2 regions of the Sphaerisporangium sp. NPDC005289 genome follow, and region 2 is predicted to be linked to the other one. Evidence: riboswitches for the same ligand, from Rfam matches in the RefSeq annotation. Region 2 holds a riboswitch; the other holds the start of a gene.
What was found. A riboswitch is a leader RNA that binds a small molecule or an ion and turns the genes downstream of it on or off. The one in region 2 is predicted to bind S-adenosylmethionine.

Region 1: another riboswitch for S-adenosylmethionine. It lies ahead of thrC (threonine synthase); the one in region 2 lies ahead of ABZT47_RS20880 (aminotransferase class V-fold PLP-dependent enzyme).

Annotation. Positions count from the first base shown of each region.
Region 1 is NZ_JBEXGS010000013.1:24,869-29,239, reverse strand. Features, by position in the region: gene ABZT47_RS22725 (cold-shock protein) at 347-547, opposite strand; gene ABZT47_RS22720 (MoaD/ThiS family protein) at 941-1,216, opposite strand; gene thrC (threonine synthase) at 1,230-2,522, opposite strand; SAM riboswitch class I at 2,537-2,703, opposite strand; gene ABZT47_RS22710 (sigma-70 family RNA polymerase sigma factor) at 2,919-3,485, opposite strand; gene ABZT47_RS22705 (trehalose-6-phosphate synthase) at 3,650-4,371, shown strand, end outside.
Region 2 is NZ_JBEXGS010000011.1:173,262-177,632, reverse strand. Features, by position in the region: gene ABZT47_RS20890 (cytochrome P450) at 1-210, opposite strand, end outside; gene ABZT47_RS20885 (TerC family protein) at 341-1,132, opposite strand; SAM riboswitch class IV at 1,297-1,412, shown strand; gene ABZT47_RS20880 (aminotransferase class V-fold PLP-dependent enzyme) at 1,645-2,925, shown strand; gene ABZT47_RS20875 (NADH-quinone oxidoreductase subunit D) at 3,055-4,143, shown strand.

The DNA of each region.
Region 1 (4,371 bases), on a different contig from region 2:
CCGCGACGGCATGAAACCCGCGCCTCCACGGCACCTGTCGCCGTGGATCGCCAGGCCCCATCGCCTCGATCCAGGTTTGTCACTCTCGACAGGAGAGTGCCAACGAACTGTTTAGCACTCTACCCGGTCGAGTGCAAGCGACAACCCCTATGACCTGGGCGGCACAAGGATTTCTCCGACCGTATGCCGAATATTGGGCCCGCCCCCACAGGGTAGGCGGTACGACCCCGCAGGCTGACATGAAGGAAGGCCCGGCCCGTCTTGGTGCATGACAGACCGAACCTTCCAGCGCTACTGACGGGGAGAGACTAGTGGATCTTCGTCTGGCCGGGCGACGCCGGCCACGTCACACAGTGCGAACGGACTCCGCCTGCGGGCCCTTCTGCCCCTGCGTGATCTCGAACTCCACCCGCTGACCCTGCTCTAGGGACCGGTATCCCTCGGACAGGATCGCTGAGTAGTGGACAAACACGTCCTTACCACCGTCTACCGCGATGAAGCCGTAGCCCTTGTCCGCGTTAAACCATTTGACGGTGCCCTGCGCCACTTTCCGACTCCTCTTGCTGGGCTCCGGACCCCGCCCACTCCTCCGCGAGGTCCGTGACCTTCGGAGCCGAGACGCATGCGAACTCCTCGGCTACGTCGATCGTTCTCGACCATACCTGTGGCAAGGGTTGAAGCAACAGAGTCAATCGGGAAACTACTACTTGACGTTCGCTCTCAGCGGCACTCGGCTATTTCCCGCTCGCGTTTAGTTAGTTGACAATTACACTAACGGAGGACCCGGTAATCACTTCTATTATGATAGTCGTCCCGCTACCGGGCCCCCCTTACGGACATGGCGACGCCCATGCGTCCAGCTAGGACGCATGGGCGTGATGTGACTCATGGGGCCATTGAGACTTGAGCACGCCTCACAAAGGCCGGAAGGGCGCGGAGGTCAGCCCCCGGCGACGGCGGGGATCACCGAGATGTTGGTTCCGTCGGGGGTTGCGGTGTCGAGACCGTCCACGAATCGGACGTCCTCTTCTCCGACATACACGTTGACAAAACGGCGGATCTTGCCCGTTTCGTCCAGAATACGGGCCCCGATTCCCGGGAAGTCGGCGTCGAGCTTCTGGAGCACCTCGCGCAGGGTCGCCCCGTCACTGCTCACCTCCGACGCACCGTCGGTGTAGGTGCGAAGAATCGTCGGAATCCGCACAGAAACGCTCATTTATCAGGCCCTTTCAGGAGTGGTCGGCGACAGCCGTACGAAATGCGTCGAGCGAAGGACGGATGACCGCGGTGGGCCTCGCCTCGGCGGAGACCGCGTCGAGCGTCTTGAGGCCGTCCCCGGTGTTGAGCACCACCGTCTCGGCCTCGGGGTCGAGCAGGCCGTTGGAGACGAGTTTGCGCAGCACGCCGACGGTCACGCCGCCGGCGGTCTCGGCGAAGATGCCCTCGGTGCGCGCCAGCAGCCGGATGGCGTCCACCACCTCGGCGTCGGTGACGTCCTCCACCGCGCCGCCGCTGCGACGGGCGATGTCGAGCACGTACGGGCCGTCGGCCGGGTTGCCGATGGCGAGCGACTTGGCGATGGTGTCGGGCTTGACGGGACGCACGATGTCGTGGCCCGCCTTGAAGGCCGCCGACACCGGCGAACAGCCCTCGGCCTGCGCGCCGAAGACCTTGTAGGGGCGGTCCTCGACCAGGCCGAGCTTGATCAGCTCCCGGAACCCCTTGTCGATCTTGGTGAGCTGGGAGCCGGAGGCCACCGGGATGACGATCTGCTCGGGCAGGCGCCAGCCGAGCTGCTCGGCGATCTCGAAGGCCAGCGTCCTGGAGCCCTCGGCGTAGTACGGCCGGAGGTTCACGTTGACGAAGCCCCACTTGTCGCCCAGCGGGTCGCCGATGAGCTCGGAGCAGAACCGGTTGACGTCGTCGTAGGTGCCCTCGATGCCCACCAGCCGGCCGCCGTACACCGAGGCCATGACGATCTTGGCCTCTTCGAGGTCGGACGGGATGAACACGCAGGCGTCCAGCCCCGCGCGCGCCGCCGCTGCTGTCACCGCGCCCGCGAGGTTGCCCGTGGAGGAGCACGACAGGGTGTGGAAGCCGAAGTTGCGCGCGGCCTCCAGCGCGATGGCGACGACCCGGTCCTTGAACGAGTGGGTCGGGTTGCCGGAGTCGTCCTTGACATGCAGGCTGCGCAGGCCCAGTTCGCGAGCCAGGTTGTCGGCCTTGACCAGCTTGGTCCAGCCGGGGGCCAGGTTGGGCCGGGAGGCGACGTCGGCGGGCACCGGCAGCAGCCCGCGGTAGCGCCAGATGTTGCTCGGACCCGAGGCGATCTGCTCGCGGGTCACCGCCGCCCCGGTCTCGCCGGGAGAGCTCCAGGTGTAGGCCACTTCGAGTGGCCCGAAACACTCGGCACAGGCGAAGATCGGTCCCAGGTCGAACCTGGTGCCGCATTCGCGGCACGAGAGAGCGACGGCGGGACCGAAGTCGAGCGTGGTCGTTGTCTCAGCTGTTGCGAGCGCCATGAAGCGAGGCCTTTCCCTCATCTTCGCCCGGACCACCTTGGTCACGGGCCGGAATTGGCACCTGTCCCGGCCGGTCTCACTGGTCTTTGAGTGCCGCGTCGTTCGGCAGACGCGGATGACCACAGCCGGGAGGGTTGCCGGGGCTTCGCAGGGCCGGTCCCTCCACCCCTCTGGATGAGCAATATGAAGTTGTGGTCCCGCTCATATCACAAGCAGGCCTTAAGAACTGTACCTCGCCCACCGGCGCGGACGGCCGTCCGTCTCATTCTCCGAGACGTGAGAGCACGATGGAAGAAACCGAAGCCGCAGGTGAGCACGTTGCGAGAAGCGTTGCGAGAAGCTCCGTCCCGGAACAGAGCAGGCAGGAAGAGGGCGCGTGACGCACCGCGCGGGCCGCTAGGCGAAGGGCCGGCCGTAGGCGTCGCCGAGCGCCGCCTGGACGTACTTGCGCGCCTGGTGGATGCGCGACTTGGCCGTGCCCAGCGGGATGCCGAGCTGCTCGGCGACCTCGTTGTAGTCGAGCTGGCAGATGTCGCGCAGCACCAGGGCCTGGGCCAGCTCGGGCTTGTCGGCCTCCAGGGACTCCATCGCGTCGAGCAGGTCGAGCCGCGACCCGGCGATGACGCTGACCCTGCGCGGGTCGGCCCGCAGCTCGGGCAGTTCATCGGCCGTCTGCTCGGCCGCACGGCGCTTGAGGGTGCGGTAGGTCGTGCGGGCGCAGTTGGTCGTCACGATGTGCAGCCAGGTGGAGAAGCGGGCCCGCCCCTCGAACCGCCCGATGTTGCGCGCCACGGCCAGCAGGGTGTCCTGGCAGGCCTCCTCGGCGTCCTGGTGGTACGGCAGCAGCCGCGAGCAGTGGCGCAGCACGTCGGCCTCGATGCGGCGCAGGAGCTCGCCCAGCGAACGGTGGTCGCCCGCGGCGGCCGCGCGGGCCAGATCCTCGGTCGTCTCGTCAAGCGCCATGCCGGAGCTCCTCTCGACCGCCTGCGGCCAGCCCTGACCTGACCGCCAACCCATCTTATTGGGAGCGTTAAATTCAATTAATCTGCGGCCAGGTGCGCGTCACAGCGGAGATGAACCGGCGAGGGACGACCGCCGCAGGGCGGACGAGGAGTGGTGATGGGCGGATGAACACAGTTCTGCTGGCCTCCAACAGGGGGCCCGTGTCGTTCACGCTCGCCGATGACGGCACGCTGACGATGCGCCGCGGTGGGGGCGGCATGGTCTCCGGCCTGTCCGAGGTGGCCAAGGACGCCGAGGTGCTGTGGGTGTGCGCCGCGCTGTCCGACGGCGACCGCAGCGCCGTGCGGCTGGCGTCGGGCGGGCGCCTGGACCAGGCCGGCTACGACACCGGCCCGGTGCGCATGCTGGACATACCGCCCGCGACGTTCCACCGGGCCTATAACGCGGTGGCCAACTCCACGTTGTGGTTCGTCAACCACCTGCTGTATGACACGCCCAACTCGCCGCAGTTCGACATGCGCTTCCGCCGGGAGTGGGAGTCCTACCAGGACTACAACGCCGCGTTCGCACTGGCGCTGGCCGAGGAGGCCGCGCACGGAGCCCGGGCGATGATCCAGGACTACCACCTGACGCTCGCTCCGGCGATGCTGCGGGTGGAGCGCCCCGACCTGCGCATCTCCCACTTCTCGCACACCCCGTGGGCGCCGCCGGAGTACTTCTCGCTGCTGCCCGACGACATCGCGGCCGAGCTGCTGACCGGCATCCTCGGCGCCGACCAGGCCGGCTTCCTGACCGCGCGCTGGGCCTCGGCGTTCATGGACTGCTGCGAGACCCTGCTCGGCGCCCAGGTCGACCGCGTCCAGCGCACGATCACCTACGAGGGACG
Region 2 (4,371 bases):
CGGCCGCCTGCCGAACTCCTCGTGCGAGGCGACGTGCAGGTACGAACGGCCGAGCCTGCGGTCGCGCAGCGCCGCGTTGACGTCCTGGTGCCGGGCCACGAGCCACTGGCCGGTCGGCTCGAAGAAGCTGACCGGCCGGCTGTCGCGGAGCTCCCCGTAGGCGTCATAGGGATGGGCGACGAAGGCCGGATTCCACGGGTCGAAGCGCACGACGTCATGGTAATCGGGATATCCCGCCACGTCTCACCTGGCCATCCAGGGATGAGCATCGCCACCGGCCAAGGGAGTGGCCGGCGCACCGCCCGGAACAGCCCTCGAGCCGCACGGAGCGCCGCCGGGGTCAGCGGGCTTCGGCGGGCGGCGCCGGGGCGGCGCCGGGCGCGCCGGTCTCCCCGTAGCGCTCGTGCAGCTCCACCGGCCGCTGGGCGCCCGCCTTCTTGCGCGCACGGATGTTGAGCAGCTCGACCACCAGCGAGAACGCCATCGCGAAGTAGATGTAACCCTTGGAGATGTGCTGATCGAAGCCCTCGGCGATCAGCACGACCCCGATGAGCAGCAGGAACGACAGCGCCAGCATCTTGATGCTCGGGTACTTCTCCACGAACGCGCTGATCGGGCCGGACGCGAACAGCATGATCACCACCGACACGATCACCGCGGCGACCATGACGCCGATCTCGTCGACCATGCCCACGGCCGTGATCACCGAGTCCAGCGAGAAGACCACGTCCAGCAGCATGATCTGGATGATCACCGAGGTGAACGAGGCCGCCACCCGGCCGCCGGAGTGGCCCGAGGCGCCCTCCAGGCTGTCGCCGATCTCGAAGGCGCTCTTGCCGAGCAGGAACAGCCCGCCCAGGATCAGGATCAGATCGCGCCCGGATATGTCGTGCCCGAACACCGCGAACAGCGGCTCGGTCAGCCGCACGACCCACGACAGCGCGAGCAGCAGCGCCAGCCGGCTCACCATCGCCAGCCCCAGGCCGACCTTGCGGGCCAGGTCACGGCGCTCCGGCGGCAGCTTCCCCGCCAGGATGGAGATGAAGATGATGTTGTCGATGCCCAGGACGATCTCCAGGGCGACGAGGGTCAGGAACCCGATCCATATCTCCGGATTGAGCAGCCAGTCCATCGCGCCTCCTCGGGCCGGGCGTCGGTCACGTCACGGCCCCCGTCCCGGGGAGCCCGTCCCCTGTCAACGCGCGAAGGACGGTCAAAGTTCGCGATTCGTGAAACGTGTCACCCCTGCCTCATGAGGTTGCGGACAGGCGGGGGAGCCGGGTTATAGTCCCGGTAGGTCATGAGTGCCAGCGTCAAGCCCCGGCTCGCTGGCCGGCAACCCTCGCGCTCGCGGCGGGGTGCCCCGGGTGAGGACCAGGTCCGGCACGAGGTGTGCCGGGCAAGCGCGGGCTCCGTCACACCAACGCCGTGACCGGGTCCCATGACCTTAGGAGGCCGGCGTTGACCGCTCTCACCATCCTGCAGAGCTCCTCCCCCGCCGTTCACGACACCACCCCGCCGCCCCCCGGCACGTCCCCACTGCCCTCCGGCACGTCCCCACTGCCCTCCGGCACGTTGTCTCCGACCTCCGGCACGTTCTCGCCGGCCGCCGATGCTTTCTCCTCGGTCCCCGGCACGTCCTCACTGGTCCCCGGGGCGAGCGCGCGTCCGGACGCGCCCGCCGTGCTCGGCGCCGACCTGGAGGTGCCGGTCAAGGGCGGGCGCCTGCTGCCGTACGCCAACCTGGACTACGCGGCCAGCGCGCCGTGTCTGGCGCCGGTGAGCGCCGCCGTCGCCGCCGCGCTTCCGGCCTACTCCAGCGTGCACCGGGGCGCCGGGTACGCCTCCCAGCTGACCACCGCCCGCTACGAGCAGGCCCGCCACACGGTGCGCGCCTTCGTCGGCGCCCGCCCCGGGGACGCCGTGGTGTTCACCCGCAACACCACGGACGCCTCGAACCTGCTGGCCCGCTGCCTGCCCGGCGGCACCACCGTCGTGGTCTTCGAGACCGAGCACCACGCCTCGCTGCTCCCCTGGCCCGACGCCGTGCGGCTCGCGCCGCCCGCCTTCGCCGGCGAGGCCGTGCGCGCGGCCGACGAGGCCCTCGCGGCCATCGACGGGCCCGCGCTGCTGGTGGTCACCGCGGCCTCCAACGTCACCGGCGAGCTGTGGCCGATCGCGGCGCTCGCGCACATCGCCCACCGGCACGGCGCGCGCATCCTGGTGGACGCCGCCCAGCTCGTCCCGCACCGCCGGCTCAACCTGACCGCGCTCGACCTTGACTACGTGAGCTTCTCCGGGCACAAGCTGTACGCGCCCTTCGGCGCCGGCGCCCTGGTGGGACGGGCCGACTGGCTCGCCGAGGCCGAACCGTACCTGCGGGGCGGCGGCGCCTCCAAGGCCGTCACCGGAGGCGCGGGCCAGGGCGCGCCGCTGTCCACCGAGTGGAGCGCCGACCCCGAGCAGCGGCACGAGGCCGGCACGCCGAACGTCCTGGGCGCCATCGCGCTGGCCGCCGCCTGCGACGCTCTGTCGGCCACCGGCTGGACGCCCCTGGTCAAGCAGGAGGAACGCCTTCTCACGCTGCTGCGCGACGGCATCGCCGCCATCGACGGCGTCCACGAGCTGTCGCTGTGGGGGCCCGGCCACCCGCGCGTCGGCATCGTCTCCTTCGTCGTGGACGGCTGGACGGCGCGCGAGGTCGCCGAGGCGCTGTCCGCGGAGTACGGCATCGGCGTGCGCGACGGGAAGTTCTGCGCCCACCCCTTCGTCCGGCACCTGCTGGACGCCGTGGGCCGCTCCGCCGACGGTGACTGCGCGGACGGCACCACCGGCGCCGTCCGGGCGTCCATCGGCATCGGCACGACCGAGGAGCACGTGCTTCGCCTGGTCGCCGCCCTCTCAGATCTTGTCTCCCGCCGCTGACGTGACAGCATGGGGTTCATGACCGAACCTCGCGGAACCCGCGGAGGTCCCGGAGCCGGCGGCGCCGCCACGGGCGTCGAGCGGGTCGTCGCGGTCGGGACCGGCGCCAAGGAGCTCGCCACCGAGGACATGATCCTCAACATCGGGCCCCAGCACCCCTCGACCCACGGCGTCCTGCGCCTGCGGCTGACCGTGGACGGCGAGCGCATCGCCTCCGCCGAGCCGATCATCGGATACATGCACCGGGGCGCCGAGAAGCTCTTCGAGGTGCGCGACTACCGGCAGATCATCGTGCTGGCCAACCGGCACGACTGGCTCTCGGCGTTCGCCAACGAGCTCGGCGTGGTGCTCGCGGTCGAGCGCATGCTGGGCATGGAGGTCCCGGTGCGGGCGGTGTGGGCCCGCACGCTGCTCGCCGAGCTGAACCGCGTGCTCAACCACCTGATGTTCCTCGGCTCCTATCCGCTGGAGCTCGGCGCGATCACGCCGGTGTTCTACGCCTTCCGCGAGCGCGAGACGTTGCAGGCGGTCATGGAGGAGATCTCCGGCGGGCGCATGCACTACATGTTCAACCGGGTCGGCGGCCTGAAGGAGGACCTGCCGTACGGCTGGCTGGACCGCGTGAGGCGGGCGGTCGCCGAGGTGCGCGGGCGGCTGCCCGACATCGAGCGCCTCATCCACGGCAACGAGATCTTCATCGCGCGCACGCGCGGCGTCGGGGTGCTCGACCGCGAGACGATCATGCAGTACGGCGTCAGCGGCCCCATCGCGCGCGCGTCGGGGGTCGACCTCGACCTGCGCCGCGACGAGCCGTACCTGGCCTACGGCGAGCTGCCGGTCAAGGTCGTCACCCGCACGGCCGGCGACTGCCACGCCCGGTTCGAGGTGCTGCTCGACCAGGTGAAGGCCTCGCTCGACCTGGCCGACGCCTGTGTGGAGCGGCTGCGCTCGCTGCCGCCGGGCCCGGTCAACCAGCGGCTGCCCAAGGTGCTCAAGGTGCCCGAGGGGCACACCTACGCCTGGACCGAGAACCCCCTCGGCCTCAACGGCTACTACCTGGTCTCGCGGGGCGAGAAGACCCCGTGGCGGCTCAAGCTGCGCAGCGCGTCCTACAACAACGTCCAGGTGCTCAGGGAGATGCTGCCCGGGCAACTGATCGCCGACATGGTGGCCATCCTCGGCTCGATGTTCTTCGTCGTCGGCGACATCGACAAGTAGAAATCACGGCGCTGACCTGCGCATTCGACGCGGGTTTCCGGCCGGGTGGTTTAACGGGCCTCCCTCTGCGCAGAAGGAGGGTGCGTTAAGGGACAGGGATTCAGGGGTGGCTCCGTGCGAGGCGGGGCCCGGCCGCAGGCCGGGCCCCGCCTCGTGCGTCCGGCCCCGCCTCGTGCGTCCCGGCCCGGTCGCGGGCGTCTGGATCCGTTCCGGACGGAGGGCGCCGCT